DNA from 2 places in the Roseibium sp. RP-7 genome. Region 1 is predicted to be linked to the other one. Evidence: predicted binding sites of a transcription regulator. Region 1 holds the regulator's gene; the other holds the start of a gene.
The links. Region 1 encodes PhoB, which activates phosphate uptake and scavenging genes when phosphate is short. Its sites were predicted from a motif close to TGTCATNNANCTGTCAT; they were not measured.
Positions count from the first base shown of each region.

Region 2: a site for PhoB is predicted at 2,984-3,000, ahead of ACVDG9_RS24305 (DUF2794 domain-containing protein). Genes of this name have one in related genera too.

Region 1 covers NZ_JBRKQA010000001.1:1,172,442-1,177,669, forward strand. The annotation lists gene pstB (phosphate ABC transporter ATP-binding protein PstB) at 1-716, shown strand, start outside; gene phoU (phosphate signaling complex protein PhoU) at 748-1,443, shown strand; gene phoB (phosphate regulon transcriptional regulator PhoB) at 1,524-2,225, shown strand; gene ACVDG9_RS05360 (GcrA family cell cycle regulator) at 2,553-3,089, opposite strand; gene ACVDG9_RS05365 (aspartate aminotransferase family protein) at 3,531-4,727, shown strand; gene argF (ornithine carbamoyltransferase) at 4,727-5,228, shown strand, end outside.
Region 2 covers NZ_JBRKQA010000003.1:323,919-329,146, reverse strand. The annotation lists gene dctP (TRAP transporter substrate-binding protein DctP) at 49-1,080, opposite strand; gene ACVDG9_RS24310 (aminotransferase-like domain-containing protein) at 1,207-2,604, shown strand; gene ACVDG9_RS24305 (DUF2794 domain-containing protein) at 3,069-3,458, shown strand; gene ACVDG9_RS24300 (Bax inhibitor-1/YccA family protein) at 3,773-4,555, opposite strand; gene ACVDG9_RS24295 (hypothetical protein) at 4,738-5,228, opposite strand, start outside.

The sequences.
Region 1 (5,228 bases):
GCGATACCCACGCCATCAAGGACGTGGACATCGAGATCCAGCCGCGGTCCGTGACTGCCTTCATCGGTCCCTCCGGATGTGGCAAGTCGACGTTCCTGCGGACGATCAACCGCATGAACGACACCATCGACATCTGCCGTGTGGAAGGGTCGATCAAGATCGACGGTGAGGACATCTACGATCCCAAGGTCGATCCCGTACAGCTGCGCGCCAAGGTCGGCATGGTTTTCCAGAAGCCGAACCCGTTTCCCAAATCGATCTACGACAACATTGCGTACGGTCCGCGGATCCATGGTCTGGCCCGCAACAAGTCCGAGCTTGATGAAATCGTTGCCTCCAGCCTGCAGAAGGCCGGGCTTTGGGAAGAAGTCAAGAACCGTCTGGACGAGCCGGGCACCGGCATGTCGGGCGGTCAGCAACAGCGTCTGTGCATTGCCCGTGCGATTGCCGTCAGCCCGGAAGTGATCCTGATGGACGAACCGTGCTCGGCGCTCGACCCCATCGCTACCGCGAAGGTGGAAGAGCTGATCGACGAACTGCGGGAAAACTTCACCATCGTGATCGTGACCCACTCGATGCAGCAGGCTGCCCGTGTGTCTCAGCGTACCGCGTTCTTTCACCTGGGTGTTTTGGTGGAGGAAGGTCTGACGGAGGACATCTTTACCAATCCGAAGGACAAGCGTACGCAGGACTATATTACGGGCCGCTTCGGCTAAGCATTTTTTAGGTTTCTGAAGGGGACACAGGATGTCTGAACATACAGTCTCGGCTTACGATGACGAACTGACGGCCATGGCCGGCAAGGTTGCCGAAATGGGTGGTATTGCCGAAAAGGCTTTCGCCGATGCGGTGTCCGCTCTGGTGTCGCAGGATCTGGAGCTTGCCAAGGCGACGATCAAGGGCGATGTCCGTCTGGACAGCCTTTACAACGAACTTGAAGTGAAGCTGATCGAGCTGATCGTCCGCCGCCAGCCGATGGGGCAGGACCTGCGTGAAATCACCGCCGCAACGCGCATTGCCAATGACCTGGAGCGTGTTGGCGATCTTGCCAAGAACGTTGCCAAGCGCGTCATCGCCATCGACAGCGACTTGCAGTCCAAGAAGCTCGCGATCGGTGTGGAGCACATGACGGAACTCGCTCTTTCGCAGCTCAAGCAGGTGCTGGATGCCTACGCCCGCAAGGATGCGGAAGCCGCCCGCCGGGTTCAGGAAGCCGACGCCGAAGTCGACGCGATCTACACGTCGATCTTTCGCGAACTCCTGACCTACATGATGGAAGACCCGCGGGTCATTACCCAGTGCGTCCATCTCTTGTTCTGCGCAAAGAACATCGAGCGCATCGGCGATCACGCGACGAACATCGCCGAGAACGTCTACTACATGGTCACGGGCGAGCGTTTGCCGGAAGACCGGGCAAAGGTCGACGAAACAGGCGCGGTCTGACCCGCCGATAATCGTCGGATTTGCAGAAGATCTTAACGGCCGGCGCTTCGGCGCCGGTTGCGGTAATTGGAGCGAGATGTATGCCGAAGGTGCTCATCGTTGAAGACGAAGAACCGCTCAGCCTTCTATTGAGATACAATTTGGAAGCGGAAGGGTACTCGGTCGAGTCCTGTGTCCGGGGTGACGAGGCGGAAATCCGCCTGCGGGAAAGCCTGCCGGATCTGTTGCTGCTCGACTGGATGCTGCCGGGCCTGTCCGGAATTGAACTGTGCCGCCGCCTGCGGGCGCGCGAGGATACCGAACGCCTGCCGGTCATCATGCTGACGGCACGCGGTGAGGAAGCAGAGCGCATCCGCGGCCTGTCGACCGGTGCCGACGACTACGTGGTCAAGCCCTTCTCGGTACCGGAATTGATGGCCCGCGTGCGCGCCATCCTGCGCCGGGCAAGCCCGGAAGTGGTGTCCAGCATGTTGCGGTCCGGCGATATCGAACTGGATCGCGAAACGCACCGCGTTCGCCGCAACACCAAGGAAATACACCTGGGGCCGACGGAATTCCGCCTGCTGGAATTCCTGATGACATCGCCTGGCCGTGTCTTCTCCCGCGAACAACTGCTGGATGGGGTCTGGGGTCACGATGTCTACGTGGACGAACGCACTGTCGATGTTCACGTCGGTCGCTTGCGCAAGGCTCTGAACAAGGGCAAGGCAAAGGATCCTATCCGTACCGTCCGTGGTGCCGGATACGCCTTCAATGACCAGTTCACCTCTGCCACTGCCTGAGGGCAACTTGCAGAATGGAATTAAGGAGCCCGCTTTCAAGCGGGCTTTTTGTTTCTCAACGGTTATGTGCCTTTCGCGGAGCAAGGTTCTCTTCTGCGACCACCCCATCAGTTGTGTCGGTGTCGGGGCTGATCCTTCGGTCCCTGTCGTGGCGGAGCGGTCAAACAAGGTATGTTTTGATGGAACGGAAACGGCATGGAGCGGTGCCGAGAACAAGCCGTGGGAGGTCACTGTTCGGGGTCGGGCATCTGGTCAATGGAAGGCCCAAACAAAAAAAAGCCCGCCAAATCGGCGGGCTTTCTCATGAATTGGTTAGGTGCGAGGCTATCAGCCTGCCTGAGCCATCGTCTTGCGATCGCGGCGGCGGTCGGCGACCGGCTGATACGCGATCTTGCAGTGATGAGCGCAGTAGGGGACGCCGGCATCGGACTGGCGGCCGCAGAAGTAGAAGTCGTCGGTCGCCGGGTCGCCAATCGGCCATTTGCAGGTCCGCTCGGTCAGCGTCAGGATGGTAGCCCGCTGCGAGATCGGAACGAGCTCTGCAATCGGCTCTACGCGCGGCTTGGCGGCCACCACTGGTGCAGGCGAGATGTCTGCTTTCAGGGCCGTCGCGCCGATCGACTGCGGATGTGAAGTCGTCGGTTTCTTCGGCGCTGCACCCGTTGCAGGAGCTGCGGTGCGCGGCCGGCGCGGCTTGGCGCTTGAAGAGGTGGACTTGGCGCGGCCGGACAGGCCAAGGCGGTGCACCTTGCCGATCACGGCGTTACGGGTAACACCACCCAGTTCGCCTGCGATCTGGCTTGCGCTCAAGCCGTCGCCCCAAAGCTTTTTGAGAAGCTCAACTCGTTCGTTTGTCCAACTCATTGCCGCACCCTTTAGTTTGACCGTCCTGCGGCCATTAACCCCGTGTTAAGCATGCGCAAGCACGCTTAATGCTGGCAGATCTAGTGCCTCTTGGTGATTTGCCTCACGAGATCTCGTGTCTGATTGCTGAGAGGTTACAATAACGTTAATTTGTCAGGCAACCACTCGACCCAAACCAGTTGGGGATGAAACGACTTTTCCCCAATTATGGCGAGGTCATTGAGAATTTTATGAAATCCGCCCTCCGCGGCACATGAAATGTCTTGTGCGCCATTTCCATTGACAGTGCATGGTACCGGCAGTGTATAAGAAAGCCGCTGCGTGCCGCCTCATCGGGGCGGCACGTTGCGTTTTGGCCCTTCGGCATCTTTTTAAGGTGACGGCCCGGCGTCGGGGCGACGCAGGGGACAGCAGGGGCGTTTAAAGGAGACAAACGAGGTTATGTCCGCGACTGCACTATTCGGAAATTACGCAAGATCGAACCTTTCTTTCGATCATGGGGAAGGCGTCTGGCTGGTTACCACCGATGGCCGACGATTCCTCGATTGCGGTTCCGGCATCGCGGTCAACGCACTCGGTCATGCCCATCCGCATCTGGTCAAGGCGTTGCAGGATCAGGCAGCCAAGCTGTGGCATACCTCCAACCTGCACCAGATCCCGGATGGCGAACGGCTGGCGCAGCGCCTGTGCGCGGAAACCTTTGCCGACAAGGTGTTGTTCGTGAATTCCGGCGCGGAAGCGATGGAAGCTGCCATCAAATGCGCGCGCCGTTATCATTATGACAACGGCAACCCCGAGCGGTTCCACATCGTGACCTTCGAAGGCGCCTTCCATGGCCGGACCATCGCGACCATCGCGGCTGGCGGCCAGGCGAAATATCTTGAAGGCTTTGGCCCGAAGGCTCCCGGTTTCGACCAGGTGCCGGCAGGAGACCTGGATGCGCTGAAAGATGCCATCGGTCCGCAAACGGCCGCGATCGCGATCGAGCCCGTGCAGGGCGAGGGCGGTATCCGCGAAATTCCGGCCGATTTCCTGCGTGCGCTGCGCAAGATCTGTGATGACAACGGCATTCTGCTGATCTTCGACGAGATCCAGACCGGTGTCGGACGGACCGGCAAGCTGTTCGCTCACCAGTGGACGGGCGTGGAGCCGGACCTGATGGCAATCGCCAAGGGTATCGGCGGCGGGTTCCCGATGGGCGCATGTCTTGCAACGGCAGAAACGGCAGCGGCGCTGTCCCCCGGGACCCATGGCACCACCTTTGGCGGCAATCCGCTGGCCATGGCAGTCGGCAATGCCGTTCTGGACGTCGTTCTGGAAGACGGGTTCCTGGAAGGTGTCCGTCAGAAGGGGCTCAGCTTCAAGCAGAAGCTGGCCGGACTGGTGGATAGTCATCCGGACGTTCTGGCGGAAGTGCGCGGCAACGGCCTGATGCTCGGTCTGAAATGCGTGGTGCCGGTGGCAGATTATGTGCTTGCAGCCCGTGAAGCCGGTCTTCTGGCAGTTCCTGCCGGCGATAACGTGGTGCGCATCATGCCGCCGCTGACCATGAGCGAAGAGGAAATTTCCATTGCTGTCGAGCGCCTGGAACAGGCTGCTGTCGCCATGGAAGCGAAATTGGCGGAAGGAGCGGCCTGATGACCGCAAACGGAACCTACCGGAACTTTCTGGATCTGACGGACTTCGAAGGCGACGAACTGCGCGCCATCCTGGACACCAGCCGGAAGATCAAGTCGAGCCGTAACGGCGTGCATCGCGGCCAGGGTCCTCTGGCCGGCAAGGTGCTGGCCATGATCTTCGAACAACCGTCGACCCGTACGCGCATTTCCTTCGATGTCGGCATGCGCGAGCTTGGCGGCGAGACCTTGATGCTGACCGGTGCGGAAATGCAGCTCGGCCGCGGAGAGACAATCGCCGATACGGCGCAGGTTCTGTCGCGCTTCGTCGACGCGATCATGATCCGCATCCTCGATCACAACGATCTGCGTGAACTTGCCGACAATGCGACAGTGCCGGTGATCAACGGTCTGACCAAGCTCTCGCATCCCTGTCAGATCATGGCGGATCTGTTGACCTTTGAAGAGCATCGCGGTTCGATCAAGGGCAAGAGCGTTGCCTGGACCGGTGACAGCAACAACG
Region 2 (5,228 bases), on a different contig from region 1:
ACGGCAGACGACAGGGAGGTGCCGTCTGCCGCCCGGTGGGAGGAAGGGTCAGATCAGCCCGAGGGCTGTCATGAACTCAATCTGGCTCGCGAGCACGCGATTCGCCAGATCGTCTTCCTTGGTAGCCTTTTTCCAGGACTCGACAGCCTTGGACCGGTTGGCCGCGACATCGGCCGGGTCAAGCTGGATGATCTCGACGCCTTGTTCGCCGTATTTCTTCAGGACATCGACATTCTGCACCATGATGTGCTGGCGCAGCGATCCGGAGATCTCCCGAGCCGCAACGGCAAGCGCTGCCTTGTAGTCGTCTGGCAGCGCGTCATAGGCGCCCTGGTTGGCGACATAGCTGGTGGCGGTGGTCGGCTGGTGCACGCCCGGCAGGATGATGAACTTGGCGACTTCGCCAAGGCCTGCTTCGTAGTTGGCGGTGAGATCGCCGCGGTCGGCAAAATCGATCAGGCCTTTTTCAAGCGCCGTATAGACTTCCGCCGTCGGCAGCGGGGTCACGGAAACGCCCTGGTCGGCCATGACCGCGGAAGCGAGCCCGACAAAGCGGCCCTTCTTGCCGGCCATGTCGGCGATGGTTTCCATCTTGACGGTCGAGTGGATCGGCTCTTCGCCATAGACGGTGGGGGCAATGTAGAAGAGACCGGCCCTTGCATAGGCTTCGCGGGCGAGATCCAGACCACCCTTTTCGTAGAACCAGGCTTCATACTGGTCGGACTCGGGGAAGCCGAACGGGATGGTGGACGTGAAGGCAAATGCCGGGATCTTGCCGGCTTCGTAGCCGTCGAAGGTCTTCATCAGCTGGAAGGCGCCGGCGCGAACGGCATCGAATGCCTGGTTGGCAGGCACGAGCTGGCCGGCGGAGAACAGCGTGATCTTGAAGTTGCCGTCGGTCAGTTCGCTGACGCGCTCGACAAACTTCTTCTCGAATTCGAAAGGTGTGGTGCCGGCGTCCCAGAGAGCCTGCATGCGCCACTCAACCGCATCCTGTGCCTTGGCCGCAATCGGTGCTGCGAGGGCGGTGCCGCCAACGGCTGCACCTGCAAGAAGGCTGCGTCTACTTACTTTGGTCATTTTTCCCTCCCAAGGAAATTGCCATTTGCTGGCGTAATGGGCAAACTGTCATAAAATTGATTGGGACAATCAAGGGACAGTTGTTGGATTTATGGGCAGCACTGTCCCAGTAAATTTTGAGGGACAATGAGGGTTACGGGTAGCGGTCGGAAACTGTCTCGCGTCGATCAGATCGTCGAGAAAGTCGCGCTGATGCTGGAGGCAGGGGCATACAAGACGTTTGAGCGGTTGCCTTCCATTCGTCAGGCCGCGCGGGAGAACGGCGTTTCGAAAAACACGATGGCGGAAGCTTACGACCGGCTGGTCGCCCGAGGGCTACTGGAAGCGCGGGCCGGCTCCGGATACTACATGTCACAGGTCGGACCGGCTTCCAAGACCCCGCCAGCGCCACATGTCACGGCTGCGGTCGACGGCATGTCGTTGCTGCGGGAGCAGCTGGAACAGCATTATGAAGTGCGTCCGGGAGATGGGCGCCCGCCGCCGTCGTGGATGGAGGGGGCGGAGCTGCGCCGCCATTTCGCTAACGCCAAGACGCCCTTTCCCGAAGCGATCGAATTCGGCTACGGCAGTTCGTGGGGATATGGCCCGCTGAGGGACCGGCTGCGGATGCAATTGCTGGAGCGGTCGATCCCGGCCGATCCGCAAGGGCTTCTTTTGACCCATGGCGTCAACCATGGACTGGATCTGATCATCCGGCATCTGACGGAGCCTGGCGATACGGTTTTTGTCGATGAGCCGGGCTATTATCCGCTCTTTTCCAAGCTGACCTTCGCCAAGGTGCAGATTGTCGGTATCCGGCGCGACAGGGACGGTCCGGACCTGGAAGACCTGACCGCCAAACTCGCTCTTTACCGGCCGAAGATGTTTGTCACCCAGTCCCATGGCCACAATCCGACCGGCGGTTCCCTGTCACCTTCGCGGTCATTCGGGTTGATGCAGCTTGCCGAGCGCTGGGGGTTTCTCCTGGTTGAAAACGATGCGCTTGCCGACATTCTTCCGGCCACGCTGCCAAGGCTGGCAGCGCTGGACCAACTGGAGCGGGTGCTTTATCTCGGCACCTTTTCCAAGACACTGTCGGCCAGTCTCAGATGCGGTTACGTGGCTGGAAATCCGGACATCATCCGCCAGCTTGCCGATATCAAGATGCTGACGGTGGTCAATTCATCCGACCACGTCGAACGCTTCGTGTTCAATCTGATGCAGGCCGGCCATTATCTGAGACATCTGCGGCGTCTCAGGAGCCGGGTGGAAGATGCCTACAAGGCATCCTTCGGGACACTGGAGGTGATCGGGTTGTCCGTGCGTGAGTGCTCCATTCCCGGGTTCTATCTCTGGGTGGAGTTTCCCGATGATGTGGATGAAAGGGAACTGTGCGCCGCTGCCAGCAAGCAAAGCATCTTCATTGCGCCGGGCGCCGTCTTTTATCCGAACCGGGAGACCCGGCAGAAGCCGGCAATGCGGGTCAATGTGGCCTATGGAACCGATGCGCGGTTCCTGTCGTTCCTCAGGGATTTTCTGAAGTAGTTTGAAAGCAGAAGAACAGTCAGGGCCACAAATGAAAAGGGCCGGCATAATGCCGGCCCTTCAGTTGCCCTGATGTTTGACTCACTAAATCTGGTTGGCCAGTAAAAACCCCGGGGGGCTGGGGGGCTAATGCATTCCGCGGCTTCTACGGGCCATACCCATCAGGGTATGATCCTAATATGGGTGTCTAAAATGGCTGGCCAAGGGCTGGAATGCGGCAAAATCAAGGAAATTTATGCATTCTTTCTTGGCAAAGTGCCGTTGCGTTCGTTTTTGCACTTCTTCCCGTAAAACTTATTGGCAAAATTACTCTGGTTTCGGACCTCTGTCTGTCAATATGACGTTGCGGGCTTGCCAGAATGGCTAAAGAAGACGCATCATGACAGCCAGGTGACAGGCGTTTCCCGACGATTCTCTTGTCGGTTACCTGTCAGCAGCGAAACCGCGAACGGAATGGAGGCGGAATGAGCGAAGCCGACGACAGCGCGTTTCAGCGTGGTGCGGGTGCAAGCCCGTCGCCACAACATCAACCGGCTCCACCTCCCAAACCCATTGTTGCATTCAACAGGCGCGAACTCGATGTCATTCTGAGGCTCTACGGGCGCATGGTCGCCGACGGCGAGTGGCGGGACTATGCCATCGACCTCCTGAAGGACCGGGCAATCTTCTCCGTGTTTCGCAGATCTTCCGAAATGCCGCTTTACAGGATCGAGAAGGACCCGAAGCTTGCCCGCCGCCAGGGCGCTTATTCGGTCGTGGCGACCGGGGGCATGATCCTGAAGCGTGGCCACGATCTGGCGCAGGTGCTGAGGGTTCTGGAGAAGAAAAAACATCTTCGGGTGGTCGACGCCTGACCAGGCATCCGGTCAGTCAGCTGATGGTCGGGTGAGGTTCATTCCTCTGCGTTGATCCGGTCACAGACATTTCCTTGATGGTGGCGTCAATGACCGGCCAATGCTGGTCGGTTACCCGCTGGTCGCGGACCAGTCGATTGGTTCGACCAAGCCTGGCAGCGCAGTGTTCTGCCGCTTCATTCCATTGATTTGCGCAAGGCTTGCGTTGACGCCCATTGGCGCAAGTGTCGGCGTGCGATGTGTCGGACAGTCGTGCGGTCACAAAAAAGCCCGGCACAAGGCCGGGCTTTTCCGTTTGTTCAGTTTGGCTGCGCTTAGTCGCGGTTGCCGAACAGCTGCAGCAGCATGATGAACAGGTTGATGAAGTCGAGGTACAGACGCAGCGCGCCCATGACGGACTTCTTCGTAGCGACTTCACCGCTGTCGCCTTCGTAGTACATTTCCTTGATCTGCTGGGTGTCGTAGGCGGTCAGGCCGGCGAACACCAGAACACCGATCACGGAGATGGCGAACTGCAGAGCGGAAGATGCCATGAAGATGTTGACCAGCGACGCGATCACGATACCGATCAGGCCGATGAACAGGAACGAGCCCCAGCCGGACAGATCTTTCTTCGTAGTGTAGCCGAACAGGCTCAGCGCGCCGAAGGTACCGGCGGTGATGAAGAAGACCTGAGCGATCGAACCCGGGGTGTAGACCAGGAAGATCGAGGACAGGGAGATACCCATTACGGATGCGTAGACCAGGAAAAGGGTCCGCGCTGCGCCGGCACTCATGGACTGAATGCGGAAGGACAGCCAGAACACCATTCCGAGCGGTGCGAGCATGACAACCCATTTCAGCGGGCTGCCGTAGATGGCAACACCCAGCTGGGTGAGCATGCGGCCGTTGCCAAGGCTGGCGACAGCAGAGTTCGGATCGGTGGTCGTTGCAAGCATGACCGTTGCCAGCGCAAGAAAGCCGGTCAGCGCAAGGCCGATGGTCATGTAGTTATAGACGCCCAGCATGTAGGAGCGGAGGCCCTGATCGATGCCGGCCTCGGCGCGTGCGCCGGCGACGGTATACGCGCCTTGAGATTGACGGTCATAGGTCGACATGGTCGTAAAAATCCCCTTCTAGATAGACGTGCGCATGCAATCGCGCATGCAACACAACTCCCTCAACATATGGGAAAAGCCTATCCCGAGCACAAGTCGAATTCGATGAAAAATTCGTAATCTTTGCGCTCAGGACGTATTATTTGAACCTATCCTTAAAAACAGGCTCAGATTCAGTCGTATTATTTCATGGCTTTCAGTCGGGATTCGATCTGCCGGTCGCAGGTGCCGCCGGGGTTGCGAACGATTTCTTCCGACGCGAAATCGAGGATTTCCTTTTCCGGATCCTGCATCTGCTCGACAGTCACACCGGGTTTGAACCACTGCAGAACCGCATAGTCGCCGCCGGCATCGGTGAGGAAAGCGATCGGCTTGCCATTTTCGGTGATGCCCATGCGGCCGACGCGGACTTCCGCAATCGATACCTTGCGCGCTTCGCCGTCGATGGTCAGCCGGTTTTTCGACACGTTCAGTTTCTTCAGCTTGGAGCCTTCAGTGCCGACCCAGTTACCGTAGAAGCGCTTGCCTTTTTTCTCGACGGAAAGGCAGGAGTTCTCGAAATTCGGGATGGAAAGACGGACGGCGGAAACCTCGATCGGATCCTCGCCCTTGGGCGCCAGCGTGTATTTCATCGCATTGTCGCCGGTGCGGTATACCCGGATGCCGACTGGCG